One region of the Halomonas sp. AOP7-E1-9 genome, then DNA from elsewhere that is predicted to be linked to it. Evidence: predicted binding sites of a transcription regulator. Region 1 holds the regulator's gene; each other region holds the start of a gene.
What was found. Region 1 encodes LexA, which represses DNA repair genes until DNA is damaged. Its sites were predicted from a motif close to TACTGTNTANNTANACAGTA; they were not measured.

Region 1 (5,731 bases):
GCTGCGTGAACGTGTCGGTGTGAGTGATACGGTGCTTGATCTGGACCAGGTGCCGAGCCGTGATATTGCGGGTTTGAAGGCTGCGCTGAGCCAGCGTGATACACGATTTAGCGTGCTCACCGACCAACGGACGCTGTGTGCGATTAACCAGGTGATGGCCAACGATAGCGCACGGATTACTGACGAGGATGAAGTCGCCTTTTTTCCACCCGTGACAGGGGGCTAAACGATGAATATCCAGGTCCGAGTCCAGTCAGCGCCTTTTTCATTAGGCGATGGCTATGCGTCGACGCTCGCCCAGCGAACCGATATTGGCGCGGTTGTCAGTTTTACAGGGTTGGTTCGGGACTTTAACGAGTCGCCTGATGTCACCGGGCTTACCCTGGAACATTACCCCGGCATGACAGAGCGTACGTTGGAGCAGATAGGCGAACAGGCGTGGCAGCGCTGGGCGCTCCAAGCGGTTTATATTGTTCATCGGGTGGGTTACCTGGCGCCGGGGGATCCCATCGTTAGGGTGCTGGTGGCGAGCGCTCACCGGCGCGAAGCATTTGAAGCGTGTGACTTTATTATGGATTTTTTAAAAACCCAAGCGCCGTTCTGGAAAAAGGAGCATTCCACCAAGGGTGAGTATTGGGTGAAAGAGCGCGCTGCCGATTGGCAAGATGCCGAGCGCTGGTCATAAGGCTATTACAGTACCCGCCTGGCGAGTACGCTGCGTTCTACAGGATTCGGTTACGCCTCGTTGCGTTTATAGAGGCGCTTCCGCGGCCATTATTTGTAAGTGGACCTCGGGCATGTGCTGCATGTGGTCCGCCAACCAATGAATCAAGCGTGGCTGTAGCGCAAGGCGCAAATCAGCCAGCGTATCCGCTTTAATCTCCTCCAACTGATTGTCCAGCCATTCGCTAAAGCTATCTTCGTCGAGCGGGCTGGCGCTGTTGCTATCCAGCATCAAGCGACCGATGCGCCACCATCCGGTATCGCTGGCCGCGACAGGCAGGGCGAGAAATAAACTGCCTCGGCGCGTCGTGGTTTTGGTGGCCTCCAGGCCTGGATGCGGCACAACGCTATTTTGATTAACGATACAGGGCGGTTGAGGGTGGCGGGCTTCGCAGCGCAGTCCCAAGTGGTCCATAACGATCATGTCGCCATTAACGGGTGCTAAAGGTGCGCTGATGCCCAAGGAGTCTGCAATCGCTTGGTGGGCCTGCTGGTGGCGCGCTTCGCCGTGCACGGGGATCAAATATTTGGGCCTGATCCACTGGTAGAATGTGATGAGTTCTTCTTGCGCAGGGTGGCCTGTGGCGTGCAGCTCAGGATGATTAACCTCATCAAAGATCGTGACCCCAAGTTGGACCAAGCGTTTTTTGAGCTGCTCTATAGGGCGTTCATTGCCGGGGATAGCTTTGGCAGAGAAAATGACGTTATCGCCAGGCTCAAGGTCAATAAACGGGTGGCGCCCTTGGGCCAGTCGTTGCAGTGCTGCACGAGGCTCACCCTGGCTACCTGTGGCGATAATCACCACTTCATCGGGGGGCAAATAGCCCAAATCATGGGGGGGAACAAGCGCTGGGAAGTCATCCATGTAGCCAAGCCCACGTGCAATGCTCACCATGCGCTCCATGGATCGTCCCATCAAACTGACCCGACGGCCGCATTGATGAGCCGCCCGGCCAATGGCCAGTACGCGTGCAAGGTTGCTTGCAAAACAGGAGACCACGACGCGGCCCTTGCACTCCTTCAGGCTTTTAGCCAGCGCTTTAGCCACATCGCCTTCACTGCTGGAGTGGCCAGGCAGAGGGGCATTGGTTGAATCACCTACTACTAAATCAATCGGGGCAAGCGCTCGAAAGTGCGCCGCGTTAATGGGCGTGCCAATCAGCGGCTCTGGGTCCAGCTTCCAATCCCCTGTGTGCATTATGCGGTAATCGCCCATCACGATGACCAGCGCGCAGCTTTCAGGGATCGAATGGGTAACCGGCAAATAGCGCACCGAAAAGGGTGCCGTTTCCATTGCTTCGCCCGGCTCGATAATCTTAATCGCGGCGCTACTTAGCTGGTGTTCAGCGAATTTTGCACGTAAGAGACCTGCCGCAAGTGGGGTGGCATAGATAGGGCAGTTCCACTTGGGCCATAACCAGGCAACCGCGCCAATGTGATCTTCATGTCCATGCGTTATAAATAACGCTTGGGGCGTTATGTTCAGTGCCTCGGCGGTGCCCAGGTTAGGTACTTGAAGGGGCGAGTTAGGCAAATCCTGGCGAATCATCATGCCGCAGTCGACCGCGATCCAGTGATCGTCGTATCCATACAGCGTTAGATTCATGCCGATTTCACCACACCCACCCAGCGGCAGTAGGCGCAGAGGTGGGCGGCGGCGAGGACGAAGTTGAACGCGTGGTGGATGCATCGGTTATGAAAAGCCTAAAAAGTAATGCCTTAACTATACGGGAAGGCAGGGGCGGCTAACAATGACCCCCGACATTAGATAACGGTGCTTCGTTAATAGGGTTCCGGTACACTAGGCAGCCGTTATTTACGGCGTCGCTATTTAGCCGCTGTTTGCGGCGCCGTTGCACTATGCCAATAGACGATGCCAATAGTGGTTTGTCATTTGTATTTCGTAGGTCGTCAAGAGTACTTCACATGTCTCATTATTACCGTTTAGTCGTTTCCTGCCCCGATCAGGTGGGTATTGTTGCCCGTGTGTCTGGATTTATTGCTCAACAAGGCGGCTCTATCACCGAGGCCAGTCAGCATTCTGACTTGCAAACGGGCCGCTTTTTTATGCGTTATGAGATATTGGCCGATTCGCTTGGCATGTCCGTTGACACATTACGCAGCGCCTTTGAGCCAATTGCTCAAGAGTTTTCCATGCAGTGGGCGCTAATGGATACTCAAAAGCGTCGGCGCGTCATCCTCATGGTCTCCCGTGAGTCTCACTGCCTGGTGGATTTACTTTACCGTTGGCAGGCAGGTGAGCTGGATTGTGATATCGCCGGTGTGATTTCTAATCACGAAGATATGCGCTCAATCGCTGAGTGGTACGGTATTCCTTATCACCATGTGCCGGTGGACCCGAATAATAAGGAAGAGTCGTTTACTCAGGTGCAGGAGCTTATTGATAACGCGCGAGCGGACTGTATTGTATTGGCGCGCTATATGCAGATTCTGCCCCCGTCGTTGTGTGAGCGTTACGCTGGGCAGGTGATTAATATTCACCACAGCTTCTTGCCTTCATTTGCCGGTGCCAAGCCTTACCATCAGGCTTATGAACGCGGCGTAAAACTAATTGGCGCGACGTGCCACTACGTGACGGAGGAGTTGGATGCCGGGCCGATTATTGAGCAGGACATTCATCGTGTGAGCCATTGCCATACGCCAACTGACCTGGTTCGCTTTGGGCGCGATGTAGAAAAAGCCGTATTGGCGCGAGGCCTGCGCTGGCATCTGGAGGACCGCGTTTTGATCCACGGCAATAAGACCGTTGTCTTTAGCTAAGCGTTTTAAAAACTGTTTAAGCTGAACCAGTAACAAAACAAGGGGGTGGCCATGAAAATGGCCACCCCCTTGATGCTTTTAAAAACCGATTTTACGCAAACGGCTTATTAGCCTAACGCTTGGCCATTACCGCCACGGATGACGCCTACACCTACGCCTTCAATATCCAGGGATTGGGTTCGCAGGTCGATTTCAATCGGTGCAAAATCAGCGTTTTCCGCAATCAGCATGACCTGATGCCCTTGGCGTTGAAAGCGTTTTACGGTGACTTCATCTTCCAGCCGCGCAACGACGATTTGCCCATCACGTACACGATCAGTGCGGTGCACCGCCAGTAAATCGCCTTCCAGGATGCCCACATCCTTCATGGATAAACCGCGTACCCTCAGGAGGTAGTCGGCTTTAGGGGTGAAATATTCCGCGGGTAGCGGGCAGTAACGGTCAATATGCTCCGCTGCAAGGATCGGGTTGCCAGCGGCCACTTCACCAATAACCGGCAAGCCCATTGGCGGAAGCTCATTGCTGTTGGCTGCAACGGTGGCGGGTAATTCGCTAACGTCCTGAGCTTCCTGGTTGGGGAGGCGAATCCCCCGCGACGTATTGCGAATAATCCGGATAACGCCTTTACGCTCAAGAGCACGTAAATGCTCTTCAGCGGCATTGGGGGATTTAAAGCCCAAGGCCTTGGCAATTTCGGCGCGGGTGGGAGGGTAGCCGAATTCACCCATAGTTTTTACTATAAAATCAAAAACATGTTGCTGACGTGCTGTGAGTGGCCGCGACATACCAAACTCCATAAACAATAAAAGACAGTCGGTATCTGTCTGCTTGATCAGTATGTGTTTAAGTATACAGTATGTTGCTCTATCCAGTACATGGTTAAAAAAGCAGCTTGTTAAAACACTGTTTGTGAGCGGTAAGACGTTTGAATTAACGCTAATGCGCAGGGTAGCCAAATAAAAAAAACGGTGAATAAGGGTGATTGAGCCTGATTAAGATATGACTTACTATTCTGGCATGTTTTAAACACTCGTTTCTCCGGAGGCCATAATGGCACAATCTGACACGGTGTCACGCATTCTGGATACCGCTGAGGTGCTGTTTGCAGAGCGTGGCTTTGCTGAAACGTCACTGCGTAACATTACCAGTAAAGCACGGGTAAACCTGGCGGCTGTTAATTATCATTTTGGTTCCAAGAAAGCCCTTATCCAAGCCGTATTCTCACGCTATCTAGACCCGTTTACTCAGCGTTTTCATGGTGCGCTCGATGAGCTTGAAGCCCACTATGCCGATCGCGCCATCCCCCTGGAAGAGCTACTTGAAACAATGGCCACCACGGTGCTGGCAGTGCCTGCTGAACGGGATAGTTTGAAAGTCTTCATGCGCTTATTGGGATTAGCCTATAGCCAAGCGCAGGGGCATTTACGGCGCCATATTCAAGAGCAATATGGGGATGTGTTTACCCGCTTTACCGGGCTTGTGCGTAAGGCGACCCCTGATTTACCCGATGCCGAGCGTTTTTGGCGGCTGCACTTTATGTTGGGTACGGTCATTTTCACCTTGTCGGGGCTGGATGCGCTACGTGATATCGCCTCCAAGGATTATCAGGAGCAGGTGACTGTGCGTGATTTAGTGCGACGCTTGCGCCCTGTGGTCGTTGCCGCCATGAATGCTCCACTGCCGCAAGAGGTTGAAGGAGCGCAGCATGCGAACGCCCCTGTTAGCTGAGTTGCCACCTAAAAAAGACGGCTGGATCGAAATTGATACCGGCGCACAAATCCTGCGCTGGTGGCAGGGTCAAACACCAGACTTTGAGTGCGCTATCTCTACTGGACGCGCTGGCGTTGGCCAGCAAGAAGGAAGTGGCCAAACGCCGCATGGCTGGCACTATGTTCGCGCGGCAATTGGCCATGAACAGCCGGTCAATGCGGTATTTAGAGGCAGGCGTTTTACCGGTGAAATTTTCTCAAGTGACTTGGCCGACGCTCATCCGACACGTGACTGGATTTTGACGCGTATTTTATGGCTGTGTGGGTTAGAGCGAGGATTTAACCGTGCAGGCACGGTTGACTCTCAGCGCCGCTATATTTATGTACACGGAACGCCGCCCGATCAACCGATGGGCAAACCTGCTTCACATGGCTGTGTTCGTATGCGCAACGAGGACCTGCTTTATATCTTTGAGCGCGCCGTGCCTGGAACGCCTGTTTGGCTACATGGCAGCCAT
Region 2 (5,731 bases), on a different contig from region 1:
GGGGCTGTTAACGCCTTACACCGCATTTGAGCTGGTAACGCGGCTGAAGAAAAATCTGTCTATTCCTGTTCACCTGCATTGCCATGCCACGACAGGACTTTCCACTTCCACCATTCTTAAGGCAGTCGAGGCCGGTATCGATAACGTCGATACCGCGATTTCGTCCATGTCGATGACGTATGGACATAGCCCCACAGAGTCCGTTGTTGCGATGCTCAAGGATACCGACCGTGATACCGGGCTGGACCTTGAACTGTTGGAAGACATCGCGGGCTATTTCCGTGAAGTACGTAAAAAGTACGCTGCTTTTGAAGGTTCGTTACGCGGCATCGATTCGCGCATTCTGGTGGCCCAGGTGCCAGGCGGCATGCTGACCAATATGGAAAGTCAGCTGAAAGAGCAGGGTGCGGGCGACAAGCTGGACGATGTGCTTGGCGAAATTCCTCGTGTGCGTGAAGACCTGGGATTTATTCCGCTGGTGACGCCCACGTCGCAAATCGTCGGTACCCAAGCGGTAATGAACGTGATGATGGGCGAGCGTTACAAGTCCATTTCCAAAGAGGTGCAGGCGCTGCTGAAAGGCGAATACGGCGCGGCACCCGCCCCCTTTAATACCGAGCTTCAAGCCCGCGTGCTGGAGGGCGGTCAGCCGATTACCTGTCGCCCGGCGGATAACCTTGCACCTGAAATGCAAAAGCTGGCGGCAGAGCTTAAAGAGAAAGCCGGCGCCGAGCAGGTACGCTTGGCAGAGGGCGAGTGTGAAATAGATGATGTCCTCACCTACGCCTTGTTCCCGCAAATCGGTCTGAAGTTTCTTAAAAATCGTGATAACGCGGACGCTTTCGAACCTGCGCCCCAGGTGGCTGGTAGCGAGCCTGCCAAGCCTCCGGTGGTTACTCAAGACAGTGCGCCAGAGGCGGCACGTGGCCCTGAAACCTATACCGTAAAGCTCAATGGCAAAGCGTTTGTAGTGGAAGTTTCTGAAGGCGGCGATATTGGCCAGGTGCAAGAGCAGTCGCCTGCGCCTGCGGCGAGCCCCGCCCCGGCGGCCAGCCGTGGTGAAGCCATAGAAGCACCGCTTGCTGGCAATATCTTCAAGGTGAATGTGCGCCCTGGCGACCAGGTAGCGGATGGGGAAGTGGTCATCATTCTTGAAGCTATGAAAATGGAAACCGAAATTCGCGCCAGCAGTGCCGGCACGGTATCGAAAGTCAATGTTAGTGAAGGCGACAGCGTAGCTGTTGGCGACGTACTGATTGAGCTTTAAGGGCCTCGGGAATGGATAAGCTAGTCACGTTATGGGAGGGCTCGGGGCTTTATAACCTTGAGCTTGGCCAGGTGGTCATGATCGGGGTCGGGCTGCTGCTGCTCTATTTGGCGATCCATAAGAAATTTGAGCCGCTGTTGTTGGTGCCGATTGGTTTTGGGGGGATTCTTGCCAATATTCCCGAAGCTGGCCTTGCGATTTCAGCGCTGGACCAGGCCATTGAGGTTGGCAAGCCTGCCGTGCTTCAGCAGGTTGGTGCCGCGCTGGGCGTAATGCTGGATCCTTTGGCAGGTATTGATGCGTGGCGTGAAACGCTCAAAGTAGTTGCCCATGGTGAGGTAGCGCCAGAGCAGCTGCGTGCCGCTAAGGATATTGCGACAAGCGTCGGTTACAGCAATGGCATGCTGTATAACTTCTATTCAGTGGCCATTGCATCGGGTATCGCACCGCTGTTGATCTTTATGGGCGTGGGTGCCATGACTGACTTTGGCCCGCTGCTTGCCAACCCTCGTACGCTGTTTCTAGGTGCTGCGGCCCAGTTTGGTATTTTCGCCACGCTGTTTGGTGCCGTTGTGCTGACCTCCATGGGCATCATGGACTTCTCGCTGAACCAGGCGGCAGCGATCGGGATTATCGGCGGCGCCGATGGGCCAACGTCTATCTATGTGTCCAGCGTGCTTGCTCCAGAGCTATTGGGTGCTATCGCGGTGGCGGCCTACGCGTACATGGCGCTGGTGCCGTTAATCCAGCCACCTATTATGCGGCTGTTAACCACTGAAAAAGAGCGTCAGATAAAAATGACGCAGCTGCGCCCCGTCTCCAGGCTGGAAAAAGTGATCTTTCCTCTCATGCTGTTGATCCTGGTCGCGCTGTTTCTACCCGACGCAGCACCGCTTCTGGGGATGTTCTGCTTTGGTAATTTGATGCGCGAATGCGGCGTGGTAGAGCGGCTTTCGGATACCGCCCAGAACGCGCTGATCAACATCGTGACGATCGTTCTAGGGCTTTCTGTTGGTTCAAAGCTGATGGCGGAAAGCTTCTTGACGGTGGAAACCCTCGGGATTCTGGGGCTGGGTATCGTGGCCTTCGGAATTGGTACCGCCGCCGGCGTGTTAATGGCCAAGCTGATGAACCTAATGAGCCGTATGCCGATTAATCCGCTGATAGGTGCTGCCGGGGTATCCGCTGTGCCTATGGCGGCGCGTGTAGCTAATAAGGTCGGTCTGGAATCCAATCCGCATAACTTCTTGTTGATGCATGCGATGGGTCCAAACGTGGCAGGAGTAATTGGTTCTGCCGTGGCTGCCGGGGTAATGATTAAATATTTGGGATAAATAGACAGGATTGACGGGGAAGCAGAAGTGCCCCATGCACGGCTTACGGTTTACACCGTAAGCCGTTTTTGGTTTCGGGGGCGGGTGCGTTTACCGGGGTAACGTCCAGCGTGCACTTTAGGCGATTTTCCAAGGGGGAAAGGTCGAACGTCTGGTCGCGGGGCCAGCCAATGGTGAGCTGAACACCTTCGCCATCGTAGTTGACGTGTTCAATGGGGATGGCCTTTTCGTCGCACCAGGCGCGGGCGATCGCCTCGCTGGCAAAGGTAAGGCGTAGCGTGTAGGCGTCTCGCTCAATCACTTCACGCGTCGGTAAGGTTTCCAACGCATGGCTGATGGCTTGAGCGTAAGCCCGTGCCAGCCCGCCGGTGCCTAGCTTGGTGCCGCCGAAGTAGCGCGTCACGACACCGCCGATTTCACCCATTTGGCTGCCTTGAAGTACCTGGTACATTGGCCGACCGGCCGTGCCGCCAGGCTCGCCATCATCGGAAAAACCAATCAGTGTTTGCTCCCCAGGCGGCCCAGCAATATAAGCCGTACAGTGATGGCTGGCATTGGGGTGAGCAGCTCTTGCCGCTTCAAGAAGTGCACTAAAAGCGGCCACATCTGGCGCATGGCATAGCCACGCCAGAAACTGGCTTTTTTCGACCTCTATCTCGGCGGTATGCCACTGCGAGGCAGCTAAATCAGGAACTTGATAACGCAATCAGTGCTCCATAAGGCCATAAGAATTGGCAGCAAGGTCGTTGGCACTATCCTGCGCCACACCCATTACCATTCCTAACACTTGAATATCGCAATTGTGCAAAAAGAGATCCGGCGCTTGGGTATCGGCAGGCCATAAATGTACGCCAAAGCGACTGATCGAGAGCTGCTTCAACGCAACAGGTTGCTGATTGATGTGAGCGACGGCGGTTTCTTCGTGGGTATCGCATTGAAAACGCCGAATAATAATGACATCTCCATCAAACAAGTTGCAATCACGCATTCGGTTGCCGCGTATTTTGAGGGCGTAGGTATTGTGCCGCGTTCTGCGTGGTGCTGTTTTAAAGGCGCGTGCCGATTGAATGCCTTTAGGTGCGCAGGACGCGCTGCTCAATACGGTAGAACCGGCGTGAGTTGGTGCTGACATCGATATATTCATAGGAAATTCTCCAATGCAGCGCCCTTTCCCTAGGCGTTTAGTAGTGGCAAGCCAGCAGGTTGTTGGCATGTCTTTTCATACAGTGTTTTAGTATACAGCTGTTTTTGCATACAGTGGTAGTGCTGTTTTTATCCAGTGCCTTTTGCTATTCAAGATGCTGGTCCCGTCGGCACGCTTGGTGCATTCTCACGGCCGCTGCGATTGGCTGGAGATAACGTGGCTTTCCGTGTAGAGTTTTGGCTAACTATCAACCTGTTGGGAGATACCTTTGAGCCTGTGCCTGCAAGCACGACAACTAGCCTGCGAGCGTGATGGGCGCTGGCTATTTGAAGGGCTCGATCTCACGATTCGCAGCGGTGACATCGTTCGAATTGAAGGCCCCAATGGCAGCGGCAAGACCACGCTGTTAAAGCTGCTGGCAGGTCAACTGAGTGATTACCAAGGCGAGCTTTTCTGGAACGGCGCGCCACTTCGCAAGGTGCGTGAACATTATCTGGCCAACCTGCTGTATCTGGGGCATTCGCCAGGCATCAAGGCTGGGCTTTCACCGCTTGAAAACCTGGCCTGGTACCAGGCGCTAAGCGGCGAGCGGGGTAATGAATCGCAGCGCCTGAGCGCTTTGGAGCAAGTAGGGCTTGGCGGTTTTGAGGACGTATTGGTCGGCCAGCTGTCGGCGGGTCAGCAGCGCCGTGTGGCGCTGGCCCGGTTAACGCTGACGCGCCGTCCGCTCTGGGTGCTTGACGAGCCGTTTTCCGCCATTGACCACCAAGGCGTAGCCGCGCTTGAAGCGCAGCTTTCAGCTCACGCTCAAGCTGGGGGGAGCATTCTGGTAACCACTCACCATGCGCTGAATGCTTCGCCCGCCGCTCGCTGTATTCAACTGGGATAAACAATGACGCAGGGGCAGAAGGCGACCACTACACTACTTGAAACGCCGGTGCCGGGCGGGCTGTGGATCGCCTTTACCGCCACCCTCAAGCGTGATGTAACACTGATGTTCAGACGCCGCGGCGAACTGTTCAATCCGCTGGTCTTCTTCGCGCTGGTGATAACGCTGTTCCCAATCGGCATTTCACCCGACCGCGCCGTACTTGCGCTGATCGCGCCAGGTCTTTTGTGGGTAGCGGCGCTTCTGGCGGCGCTTTTGTCGCTGGATAGCCTGTTTCGCACCGATTATGACGACGGCAGCCTTGAGCAGATGCTGCTCGCGCCTCAGCCGCTAGCCGCGCTTAGCCTGGCCAAGGTACTTGCCCACTGGTTGTTGACCGGGCTGCCGCTGGCGCTGGTTGCGCCGCTTCTGGGTGTGACGCTGGCCCTGCCTCCGGGCAGCTACGCGGTGCTTGCGCTTTCGCTTTTGCTGGGCAGCGCCAGCTTGAGCCTGCTTGGCGCGATTGGTGCGGCGCTAACCGTTGGTATCGCGCGGGGCGGCGTACTGCTGTCGCTGCTTATACTGCCGCTGTATATACCGGTGCTTATTTTTGGGGTCGGGGCGGTGCAGGCTGCTGTCATCGGTGAAGGCGTTGCGGCGCACCTGGCCATGCTCGGGGCCCTGCTGGCTGCGTCGCTACTGTTGGCTCCCTGGGCGATTGCCGCCTCGCTACGCATCAGTATCAACGGTTGAGGACAGAACACGTCATGTGGACCTTTATTCATAAATGGGGCTCGCCCAAATGGTTTTATGCAATGAGTGCAAAGGTGCAGCCCTGGTGCTGGGCAGTCTCCCTGGTACTCATTGCGACCGGCACGGTATGGGGGTTAGCCTTTGCACCCACCGAGGTGAATCAGGGGCAGGGCGATAGCTTCAGGATCATTTATGTCCACGTGCCCGCCGCCTTTCTTGCCCAGTCGGTGTTTGTTTCGATGGCGGCGGCGAGCCTGGTCTTCATGGTATGGAAGATCAAGGTGGCGGATATGGCCGCGACAGTTATGGCGCCGTTTGGGGCGGTGATGACGTTTGTGGCGCTTTTTTCCGGAGCGGTGTGGGGT
Region 3 (5,731 bases), on a different contig from region 1:
CGGGCTGAGGTGCGGGTGCTGTCTCCGGTGTTTGCGTGCTTATATTCTCTTGGGGAAGAGTATTCAGCGGGTCAGCGCCTTCAACGGCAGGCCCCAGACTGGAGTCGGTGCTTAGCGGAAGATCGGTGGAAAAATCGCCCTGCTGCTGAACGTTGGCTAAGCGGCCCATCGGGTCAAAAGTAAGTGTGACGCGTCGCTGTACAACGCCACCGTACGCTTCGTCCAATCGATAGACGTAATCCCACTGGCTTGAATCAAACGGGGCTTCCAACAAAGGGCGGCCCATAACGTAGGTGACCTGCTCCTGCGTCATGCCCGGCTGAAGCTGGCTAACCATTTCTTCGGTTACCAGGTTGCCTTGTGGGATGTCACGTTTGTAAACACCGACGTAACTACAGCCACTTACAACAGTAAGGGCAACGGAAAGCGTAATGATGCGAGTCAATTTTTGCATTTGGACCTGTTCTTCACTATCGTGGTTTCGGTCGATCATACCCGACCTAACCTGTTACTGCGAAGAGCAACCATGGCCGATCAGAACCATGAACTGCGCAAAGCCGGGCTGAAAGTGACCCTGCCGCGCGTCAAGATCCTTCAGATTCTCGAAAATGCTTCGGGTCAACACCACCTTAGCGCAGAAGAAGTGTATAAAACACTGATTGATGCGGGCGAGGATGTTGGCTTGGCAACCGTTTACCGCGTGCTGACGCAATTTGAATCAGCAGGTTTGGTAATTCGTCATAATTTTGACGGTGGCCACGCTGTCTTTGAGATGACGCAAGAAGACCATCACGACCATATGGTGTGTTTGGAAAGTGGTGAAATCATCGAGTTTCTTGATGACATCATTGAACGACGCCAGCAAGAAATTGCAGAAGAGCACGGCTACGAGCTTGTCGATCACGCTCTGGTACTTTACGTACGCCCTCGCGGGTCGGACGTAACGCGCCAGGTTAACGTGTCGATCAATAAAAAATAGGGTTTCCCGCAAACCTGTTTTGGCCGCGACGAACCCCCCATGCCGCTCCTTGTTACAGGGAGCAGCATGGGGGTGTTTTGCGTGCCGTTAATGAAAGCGTGATTTGAGAAAGCTCTTAATGAGGCAGGCGCTGGCTGGCATGCAGCATTTCCTGGGCATGAGCCAGTGTTTGGTCAGAGAGCGTGACCCCGCCCAGCATGCGCGCAAGCTCGCTGATGCGCCCCCGCTCGTCCAGCAAGGCCATATAGGTACGCGTAGAATCTCGCTTGGCACGCTTTTCAATATGCAGGTGCTGGTGCGCCTGTGCGGCCACCTGGGGCAGGTGCGTCACGGTCATTACCTGGCCGTTCTGTCCTAACTTGCGCAATAACTGGCCGACAATTTCCGCCGTGGCGCCTGAAATACCCACATCCACCTCGTCAAACACCAGGCTTGGGATCGTCGAATGCGAGGCGGCCACCACCTGAATCGCCAGGCTGATACGCGAAAGCTCACCCCCGGAGGCAACTTTGGCGAGCGGGCGAGCAGGCTGGCCTGGATTGGCGCTGATCAAAAACTGTACGCTATCCAGCCCTTCAGGCGTGGGTGTTTCACGCGAAGCAACGGCCACTTCAAAGCGTGCCTTCCCCATGGCCAGAAAGGCCAGCTGCTGCTGAACTTCTTTACCCAGCCGTAGGGCAGCTTTTTGACGGGTATCGCTGATTTTCTTGGCTTCGCTGCGGTAGCGCTCACGGTACTCGGCGACCTGACCGCTCAGCGCTTCAAGGTCTTCATCGCTGGTTTCAAGCTGCGCCACTTCACGTTGAAGCGCGCTATGCAGGGCGCATATTTCTTCAGGCGCGACATGATGCTTGCGCGCAATGCGGTGTATGTCAGTCAAACGCTCTTCCACCCACATCAGGCGCTCTGGGTCGAGCTCGGTGCTGCTGGCAAAGTGCTGCAACTCGCTTGCGGCCTCTTCCACCTGAATGCGCGCATCGCTGAGCATGGCGAGCGTATTAGCAAGCGTGCCCTTATCGCTGCCCGGCAGGGCGCTTAAGTGTGCATAAGCTTGATTAAGAAGCGACAGCGCGCCGCCTTCATCGCTGGCGCAGCAGTCGGCAGCCAACTGGGTTTCACGCAGCGTCTCTTCGGCATGCGCAAGGGTCAGTTGCTCCTCTTCAAGCGTCTGTAGTTCGCCTTCACCCAGGCCAAGCTGGTCCAGCTCTTCAACCTGGTAGCGCAGCAGTTGGCGCTTGGCTTCTACTTCACTACCTTCTTCACTGAGCTTTTTAAGCCGTCGTCGCGCATTGCGCCATTCGTGGAAGGTTTCTGCCAGTTGCTGGCGAGCCTCCCGTAGCCCGGCATAATCATCCAGCAGGGCCAGGTGCACCTCTTCACGCATTAACGCTTGATGAGCATGCTGGCCATGAATTTGAATGAGCTGCTCGCCAAGCGATTTTAAGTCCGTGATGGTCGCTGGCTGGCCGTTAATCCACGCTTTTGAACGCCCACTGGCGGTCACTACACGGCGCAGCAGGCATTCGTCGGTGGGGAGCTCGCGGGCTGTGAGCCACTCGACGGCGGCGGGCAGGTGTTGAATGTCGAAACGCGCTGATAGGTCGGTGCGCTCGCAGCCGTGGCGTACGCTGCCAGCATCGGCACGCTCACCAAGGCACAGGCCCAGCGCGCCTAGAAGAATGGATTTGCCTGCACCTGTTTCCCCCGTGATGGCCGTCATACCGTGGGTTAGGTCAAGCTCAAGGCGGTCGACAATCGCGTAATCTTGAATCGCTAGCTGAGTAAGCATGATGCCTCCTGAGGCGGTGCGACACAGAAGCTGGATACTTATCCAATAAATGTTGTTTTATACAGTAGTCGATAACTGACTTCAATGCTCCTCTTGAGATGGCTTTTATGGCCCCCATATAGCCTCTATACGTGTTTAGGGCTGTTTTAAAACTGATTTATTGATTATTTTTTATGAGCAGTGTTGGGCAGATAAAGCCCGAACCCCTTTTGAGGAGCATGGCATGGCAAAAGAACCGCAAACTCCATTAGATGACGAACTCGCTCGCCAAGAGCGGGAAGCCGATATGAGGGACCAGGAGTCTGAAGAGCGCTTGATTGATGGGGAGCTGGAAGGCCTGATTAACGACGAAGCGCCGCTTGAAGGCAGCTTCGCCGACCCCGAGGCCGACGTACTAGCCGCTCAGGTAAATGAGCTGGAGCAAAACCTGGCAGAAGCCAAGGACCAGGCGTTGCGCGCTGCCGCTGAAGCTCAGAATGTTCGCCGCCGTGCCGAGCAGGAAGCGGACAAGGCACGTAAGTTTGCCTTGGAAAAATTTGTAAAAGAGCTGCTGCCTGTGGTGGATAGCCTGGAAAAAGCGCTTGAATCCATGCAGGACGGCGCCTCTGAGGCGCACCGCGAGGGCGTTTCCATGACGCTCAATATGCAGCTGGGGGTGCTCAATAAATTTGGTGTTGAAAGCATTGAGCCCCAAGGCGAGCCCTTTGACCCCCAAGTGCACGAAGCCATGGCGATGGTGCCGAACCCCGAGCTTGAACCCAATACCGTAATGGAAGTGATGCAGAAAGGTTACCTGCTCAATGGGCGTTTGGTTCGCCCAGCGATGGTTGTGGTCAGCCAGAAGGCAAATTAAGCCGATTAGTGACGCAAAGTGTAAAAAAACCCTTGAAAAGTCACTGGCGGCCCCCAGATAAAGGCCAACCACGCGGGAAATCCCGCACACGTTTTAAGTATTGATACAACTGAATTCGAGGTTTTTGCTATGGGACGCATTATTGGTATTGACCTGGGTACTACCAACTCTTGTGTGGCAGTACTTGATGGCGACAGTGCTAAAGTTATCGAAAATGCTGAAGGTGGCCGTACCACGCCTTCGATCATCGCTTACACCGATGACGGCGAAACCCTGGTAGGCCAGGCAGCCAAGCGCCAAGCCGTTACCAACCCGGAAAACACGCTTTACGCCATCAAGCGTCTGATCGGCCGTCGCTTTAAAGACGACGTTGTTCAAAAAGACATCAAGATGGTGCCCTACAAGATCGCTGAAGCTGATAACGGCGATGCATGGGTAGAAGTAAAAGGTAAAAAAATGGCGCCGCCGCAAGTAAGTGCGGAAGTGCTGAAGAAAATGAAGAAAACCGCCGAAGATTACCTCGGTGAAGCGGTAACGGAAGCGGTTATCACCGTACCGGCTTACTTCAACGACAGCCAGCGCCAGGCCACTAAGGATGCAGGCCGCATCGCGGGGCTGGACGTTAAGCGTATTATCAACGAGCCGACCGCAGCAGCACTCGCCTACGGTATGGACAAGTCACGCGGTGACAAAACCATCGCCGTTTATGACTTGGGTGGCGGTACGTTCGATATCTCGATCATCGAAATTGCCGACGTTGAAGGCGAAACCCAGTTTGAAGTACTCGCCACCAACGGCGACACCTTCCTGGGCGGCGAAGATTTCGACTTGGCGCTGATCAACTACCTGGTTGACCAGTTCAAGTCTGACAGCGGTATTGATCTGTCGGGTGACAACCTGGCCATGCAGCGTCTGAAAGAAGCCGCTGAAAAAGCCAAAATTGAACTTTCAAGCGCCCAGCAGACCGACGTTAACCTGCCCTATATCACGGCTGACAACACTGGCCCGAAACACCTTAACGTTAAGGTGACTCGTGCCAAGCTGGAATCGCTGGTAGAAGAGCTGGTTCAGCGTTCACTTGAGCCCTGCAAAATGGCGCTGAAAGATGCGGGTCTGTCTGCGTCTGAAATCGACGAAGTGATCCTGGTCGGTGGCCAGACACGTATGCCGATGGTGCAGAAGAAAGCCGCTGATTTCTTCGGTAAAGAAGCGCGTAAAGACGTTAACCCTGACGAAGCGGTTGCCGTAGGTGCAGCGATTCAAGGTGGCGTTCTGGGCGGCGACGTGAAAGACGTACTGCTGCTGGACGTAACCCCGCTGACTCTGGGTATCGAAACGATGGGTGGCGTGATGACGCCGTTAATCGACAAGAACACCACCATCCCGACGAAGAAGACGCAAACCTTCTCCACGGCGGATGACAACCAGACGGCCGTGACCATTCACGTCGTTCAAGGTGAGCGTAAGCAAGTGACTCAGAACAAGTCGCTCGGTCGTTTCGACTTGTCTGATATTCCGCCTGCACCGCGCGGTGTTCCGCAGATCGAAGTGGCGTTTGACCTGGATGCCAACGGTATTTTGAACGTTTCTGCCAAAGACAAGGCGACCGGTAAAGAGCAGTCGATTGTCATTAAAGCGTCCAGCGGTCTGACGGATGAAGAGATCGATCAAATGGTACGCGACGCTGAAGCCCACGCTGACGAAGATAAAAAATTCGAAGCGTTGGTACAGCTGCGTAACCAGGCCGATGGCATGATCCACGCAACGCGCAAAACCGTGCAAGAAGCGGGCGACAAAGCGACGGATGATGAGAAACAGGCTATCGAAACCGCCATCAGCGAGCTGGAAGAAGCCGTCAAGACTGACGACACGGACAACATCCAGAAGAAACTGGATGCACTGACCGAAGCGTCTGGTCAGCTGGCGCAGAAGATGTACGCCGAACAGGCGGAAGCTGCTCAGCAGGCGGGTGAAGGTGCTGAAGATGCTAGCACCAAGCAGGAAGATGACGTGGTTGACGCCGAGTACGAAGAAGTCAACGACGATAAAAAGCAGTCGTAACATCCTCTTTCTACCAAGGAAGAAGGTAACGCGGGAGGAGACTCCCGCG
Region 4 (5,731 bases), on a different contig from region 1:
TGGCCAAACCGAGTGGCAGGCGGGGCTTGACCTGCACGGCTACACGCTTGAAGAAGCCCGCGCGGAGCTTGAAAGCTTCTTGCGCGATGCATCAAGCCAAGGGCTGCGCTGCGTGCTGGTGGTTCACGGCAAGGCGTGGGGCACCACTTCAGATTTTCCGGTGCTTAAGAGTCACACCAATACCTGGTTACGCGAATGGCCGGGGGTGCTGGCCTTTTGCTCGGCCATTGATATTGATGGCGGCACCGGAGCAGTCTATATATTGCTGCGTAAGCGCGGGGCGTAACGCCGCTCAACCGCTCTCTTCACTGCTCTACTTGCGCTTTTCCAGCGGCTCTCTGCCTCACTCTGTTGCATCCGAGGCAATGCTGGGCATGCGCCGCTCCAGCGCCTCATCGGCCAAGTGCCGCCCCAGGCGGATCAAGTCTTTGGCGCGATGAAACTCATACGTGCTGCATACCGTCTTGGGAATCTCGATCAATATATCGGGCGGATAACCGGCAATTTTGTATTTTGCCAGGGCCGCTTGGGTAATATCAAACGACTCTAAAATCATATCGAGCTTGCTCCACTCGCGCTTGCCTCGCGTCTCAACGCTCTCTTCAGCGCCAGCTTCCACGCTGCTGTCCTCTTCGCTACTGCCAAGTCCCTCCCATAAACGCAGGGTGGCTTGGCGCACGTCACTCATCCAGCCGCCAATTTTTTCATCACGGTCGCGCTCTTGCGCCGTTCTGCTGTCATTTTCCTCGTGCTCACGGGGCAGGAGTTCTTCCAACGATACCGGCTGCGGGCTATGTGCCGTTACGTTAATCGCAATTACCAGGTCTGCTTCGTGGGCAGAAATAACCGGCATGATAGGCAGCGGATTAAGCAGCCCGCCATCGACCAACACCTGGTCACCAACACTGACCGGCGTAATGACGCCTGGAATGGCGATAGAGGCACGAATGGCGCGCAGTAACGGGCCATTTTGAAACCACACTTCGCGCTGGCGAACCAGGTCAGTCGCCACCGTTGTCACCGGAATAGGCAAATCCTCAATGAGCACATCGCCTACCAACGCTTCCAACTTACTCATCACCTTATTGGCACGCATGGCTCCCATCGGGCTCCAGGTCACATCCACCAGCTTTAGTACGTCCAGATAATCGAGATTACAGACCCACTCGCGATACTCGGGCAGTTTGCCAGAAGCGTAGATGCCACCAATCAGCGCGCCCATGGAGCATCCCGCCACTGAAATAATCTCAAAGCCTCGTGCTTCCAGGGCTTCAATGACACCGATATGGGCATAACCGCGCGCCCCGCCACTGCCCAACACCAAAGCCACTTTTTTCCCGCTACCCGCGTGCGTCAGTTGATTCATTGGCTATTCCTATTGCTCTTGAGCCGACCGTATAACCGTTTTACACGGCTGCCTCCCAGTGGGCGGTGGCGAGTTCCGCCACAGCGGCAACCGCTTTAGATTCTAAATGTAGATGATGCCCGCCAGGCAACACATGGCGGGTCAGATCATTAACCGCCAAGCGCGCCTGCTCGGCCCAGGCACGCTTTCCTAAAATACCCTGCTCGCCTTCAATCAGTAGTACTGGCGCCTGAATACACGCTAACAGAGCCAGCACCTGCTCAGGGGTAAAGCGCACCAGAGAGGGTTTTAGCAGTCGACTATCCGTACGCATTTGTAGATAGCCATCGGCAGTTGCTTGCGTATTACGCTCAACCAACGGCATCGCCGTTACGCTATCCAGCGTGGTGACGCCACCGGCTACCCGCGCGGCAACCGCACTTTCGATATCAGCATAGCGTGGTGGGCGGGAAAGCGGGCGACGATGGGCAATAAGCCCTTTGCGCAATTGGCTGGCGGTTTCTTCCGCAGGCGTATTCAATGCCCCCAGCCCGTCAATCAAGGTTAACCGGGCAATACGCTCCGGCATAGCAGCGGCCAATAGGCAGGCAACCGCCGCGCCCATGGAGTGGGCCAGTAAAGATGCCTGTTCAATACCCAGCGCGTCCAGCGCATCAAGCACATCGTGGCAGTAATCCCACAACGCATAGTCGCTTCCGAAAGCGGCATGCTGGGAGTGCCCATGGCCGCGAAAATCAATGGCTACCACGCGGATATCCAGCGCATCTGCCAAAAGCGGTGCCAAGCGGCTAAAGCTTGCCGCGTTATCCAGCCAGCCGTGTAGCGCCAGCCAGACAGGTGCATCCACGCGGCCCCAGCCCAGTGCGGCCAAGCGCCCTTGCGCAAGCACCAGCGGTTGCGCGAAGTGTCGAGACGCGGGTTGGAGGGTTGGTTCACACATACGTTGTTTTCCTGATGAAGCGGCCATCTCGTTGGCAAATAACGCGACGCCTTTAATGTTCCTGAATTCAGCGTTCAGGCAATGTCTGGATGACGGTATCAGTAACAAACGTTACCATGCCAGGCGCAATTCTTCCGTCGCTTTTACCCAACCCTTGCTAATGGTGCTGCCATGAAACCACGCCGCGATACACGCGCCCGTAACCTTGTTTTTTTTATTGCTGTTGTTAGTGCCATCGTCGTGGGGTTGTGGCTAGCGCGCTAGGCTTGCCTAACCGCCGCTCAACGCTTGCAATTTAAACCTCACGAATAAATACTGTATATACATACACATTACATTCAGTGAGGATGCCGACGATGTCGTTGCCTCCATCGACGCTCGTGCCCACCTTGCCGTTAACTTCTCAGCCGCTGCCTTTTTCATCGTTACAAGGCCGTGCGGGCTTTAGCGGCTTTCCATCACCAGCGCAGGATTACGAACCGCGTACGCTCGATCTCAACACGCGGCTAATTAAAAACCCTACCCAGACGTTCTACCTTTCCGCCGCTGGTGACAGCATGGAAGGCTGGGGGATTTTTGATGGCGACCTGCTGGTCGTTGACCGCAGCATTAAGCCTCGGCTAGGGCACATTCTGGTTGCCATGTTTGAAGGGGAAGTGCTGATTAAGCGCTACGCCCTCTACCAAAATACGCCGCATCTCTGCTCCGCGCATCCTCACTACCCGCCGCTTCCTTTGGAAGGCACCGAGTGCCAGCTATGGGGAGTAGTGCGTGCCGTCATTCATGAGTATGTCCGATGATTGGCCTGGTCGATGCCAACAACTTTTACGTCAGTTGTGAGCGTGTGTTTGATCCTGCGCTGGAAGGCAAACCGGTTGGCGTTATGTCGAACAACGACGGCTGTATCATCGCCCGCTCTGCCGAGATGAAAGCCATGGACATCCCCATGGGCATGCCATCGTTTAAGCTCGAAAGCCTGCGTAAGCGTGGTGACATTTACCTCAAGTCATCCAACTATGAGCTGTATGGCGATATGTCGGCCAGGCTGTGCCAGCTACTGCGTGATACCTGCCCAGCCGTGTCGCCGTACTCCATTGATGAAATGTTTATTTACCTGGAGGCGTTCAGCAACCAGCAGTGCCAAACCCTGGGCGAATGGCTGCGTCGGCGGATTCGGCGTCATTTAGGCCTGCCGGTATGCGTCGGGCTGGCCCCTACGCATACGCTGGCGAAGCTTGCCAACCACTTGGCCAAGCAGGCGACTCACTATCAAGGCGTGTGCCTGCTAACGGGAAAAGATGCGGCAACGACCGCCCTGCTTAAACAGACACCGGTGGGCAGCGTATGGGGCGTTGGGCGCCGGATTGCTGAGCGGTTAGCGATCAGCAATATTAATACCGCCTGGGACTTGCGTGAGGCTGACCTTCGGCTACTGCGCAAACATTTTTCGGTAGTGCTGGCCCGCACGGCGCTGGAGCTGCGCGGTACGCCCTGCCTGCAGATGAATGCGCTGGATCAACCGCGCCACCGCATTATGACGTCGCGCTCATTCGGCCAATCAACCGGCAGTAAAACAGAAGTACATAACGCGTTACGCCAACATGCCCAGCGCAGCGCCGAAAAACTCCGTCAGCAGCGCAGCCTAACGCGAGCCGTGATGATTTTTTTAAACACCAACCGCCACCGCCGAGACCAACCCCAGTATTCTCCCCACGCCATGGTGCCCCTGCCCTCACCCAGCGACGATACGCGCACAATTCTTGAGGCCGTTCACCAAGGGGTTGAACAGGTTTACCGGCCAGGCTACCGGTTTATGAAGGCAGGTGTGATGCTATTGGACCTGGTTGATGCCGAGCAGCACCAGCTCTCGTTGCTACATCAACCGCCGCGGAACCGATACCCTTACTTAATGGCCACCCTGGATAATATCAATCAGCGCATGGGGCAAGGCACCATCAGCTTTGGCATGATGGATGCCGATGCCGCCTGGCAGCTGCGCAGCGCTCATTGTTCAAACCGCTACACCACACGCTGGGACGAGTTGATGCAGGCAGGCACTCACCCTGGCGCTATCAAGCAATCTGCTTTACGTAAGTAACCACTGCTATCTCAATTACGATCTCAACTCCTGTCTCAGCTCCTGTCTCAACTACGATCTCAGGAAGAGACTCAAATCACCTGCCAAACGCCGCTGGATGAGCCGTCACTCATTGCTCAGCAGCAGCGTTGGCTGGGGAGATCCGTTAGCGTGTCGTTAACGCCTGACGCAGGCGAGGGCTCAACCACTCGCCCAGCGCCATCATGATCAGCAGGATAGCCAACAACCACGGCCAATGAACTGAAAAGGTAACGGTAAACAGCCCTAATGCATCAGCGAAAATAACCAAAATACCCAGCGGGCTGACATAACGCACCATGGCAAGCCATAGCGTATAGGGCAGGGGCGAGAGTCCTAGCTCGTCGCGGAACGTTTCACTCTTCAGGACAAAGCCTGCCAGTATGACGGTGCCTAACCCACCCAGCGGCATCATCCAGCGTGAAGTGATGTAGTCCAGCCAGTCAAAGAAGGTCTTGCCTGCCAACGTCCAATCAGCGCCCAGGTTAAAGGAGAGCATGGCAGCGGTACTAATCAGCCAAAGAACAATCCCCGTGCTCCACGCAGCACTGCGGCGTGAGAACCCTTTGTTGTCGCAGAGCCAGGAAACGGTCGCCTCAACCATCGAAATGGACGATGTCAGCGCGGCCATGGAGAGCATGGCGAAAAATAGAATCCCAAACAGCGTGCCCAGCGGCATGGCCTGGAACGCCAACGGCAAGCTCATAAAGATAAGCCCGGGGCCTTCACCTGGGTCCATGCCATTGGCAAAAATTACCGGGAAGATCGCCAGCCCCGCCATCAAGGCAACGGCCGTGTCTGCAATGGCGACGCTAATGGTGGTGCGCCCAATGGAGGCGCCTTTGGGCAGATAGCTTCCGTAGGTAAGAATGGCACCCGAGGCAAGCGATAAGGTAAAGAACGCATGGCCAAGCGCGGCCAACATCCCTTCACTCGAGAGACTCCCCGCCTTAAAGGAGAACAAAAAGCGTACCGCATCACCAAAGCCACCAGAAAACACGCCGTACACAATCAGCAGTATCAGCATGATAACCAGGCCTGGCATCATCCAACTGACGTTTTTCTCGATCCCCTCCTGAACGCCTTTGCCCACAATAATCATGGTCACCAGCGTAACAAGCGTGCTCCAGAAGCCCAGGCTGAGCGGGTTGGCGTTGTTTTCCCCAAAAACGGCGGCCATGTCGTCAACGCTGGTGCCCACCAGGCCACCGGTTAACATCTTCCACAGATAAGAAAACGACCAGCCTGCCACGACCACGTAGAACGACAGAATCAAAAAGCCGCACAGCATGGCCATCCAGCCAAGCAG

Region 2: a site for LexA is predicted at 3,842-3,861, ahead of ACT3R4_RS06255 (LexA family protein). Genes of this name have one in related genera too.
Region 3: a site for LexA is predicted at 2,816-2,835, ahead of recN (DNA repair protein RecN). Genes of this name have one in related genera too.
Region 4: a site for LexA is predicted at 2,620-2,639, ahead of ACT3R4_RS11265 (LexA family protein). Genes of this name have one in related genera too.

The regions. Positions count from the first base shown of each region.
Region 1 is NZ_JBQSVC010000020.1:21,463-27,193, forward strand. Features, by position in the region: gene moaC (cyclic pyranopterin monophosphate synthase MoaC) at 1-226, shown strand, start outside; gene moaE (molybdopterin synthase catalytic subunit MoaE) at 230-685, shown strand; gene ACT3R4_RS11930 (ribonuclease J) at 752-2,329, opposite strand; gene purU (formyltetrahydrofolate deformylase) at 2,650-3,504, shown strand; gene lexA (transcriptional repressor LexA) at 3,612-4,289, opposite strand; gene ACT3R4_RS11945 (TetR/AcrR family transcriptional regulator) at 4,555-5,232, shown strand; gene ACT3R4_RS11950 (L,D-transpeptidase) at 5,210-5,731, shown strand, end outside.
Region 2 is NZ_JBQSVC010000007.1:66,873-72,603, reverse strand. Features, by position in the region: gene oadA (sodium-extruding oxaloacetate decarboxylase subunit alpha) at 1-1,267, shown strand, start outside; gene ACT3R4_RS06265 (sodium ion-translocating decarboxylase subunit beta) at 1,279-2,601, shown strand; gene ACT3R4_RS06260 (IMPACT family protein) at 2,645-3,307, opposite strand; gene ACT3R4_RS06255 (LexA family protein) at 3,308-3,745, opposite strand; gene ccmA (cytochrome c biogenesis heme-transporting ATPase CcmA) at 4,014-4,634, shown strand; gene ccmB (heme exporter protein CcmB) at 4,638-5,366, shown strand; gene ACT3R4_RS06240 (heme ABC transporter permease) at 5,381-5,731, shown strand, end outside.
Region 3 is NZ_JBQSVC010000008.1:29,834-35,564, reverse strand. Features, by position in the region: gene ACT3R4_RS06685 (outer membrane protein assembly factor BamE) at 1-454, opposite strand, end outside; gene fur (ferric iron uptake transcriptional regulator) at 527-979, shown strand; gene recN (DNA repair protein RecN) at 1,095-2,768, opposite strand; gene grpE (nucleotide exchange factor GrpE) at 2,992-3,621, shown strand; gene dnaK (molecular chaperone DnaK) at 3,751-5,682, shown strand.
Region 4 is NZ_JBQSVC010000018.1:16,667-22,397, reverse strand. Features, by position in the region: gene ACT3R4_RS11280 (Smr/MutS family protein) at 1-286, shown strand, start outside; gene ACT3R4_RS11275 (patatin-like phospholipase family protein) at 344-1,366, opposite strand; gene ACT3R4_RS11270 (alpha/beta fold hydrolase) at 1,407-2,306, opposite strand; gene ACT3R4_RS11265 (LexA family protein) at 2,663-3,106, shown strand; gene ACT3R4_RS11260 (Y-family DNA polymerase) at 3,103-4,404, shown strand; gene ACT3R4_RS11255 (sodium-dependent transporter) at 4,550-5,731, opposite strand, start outside.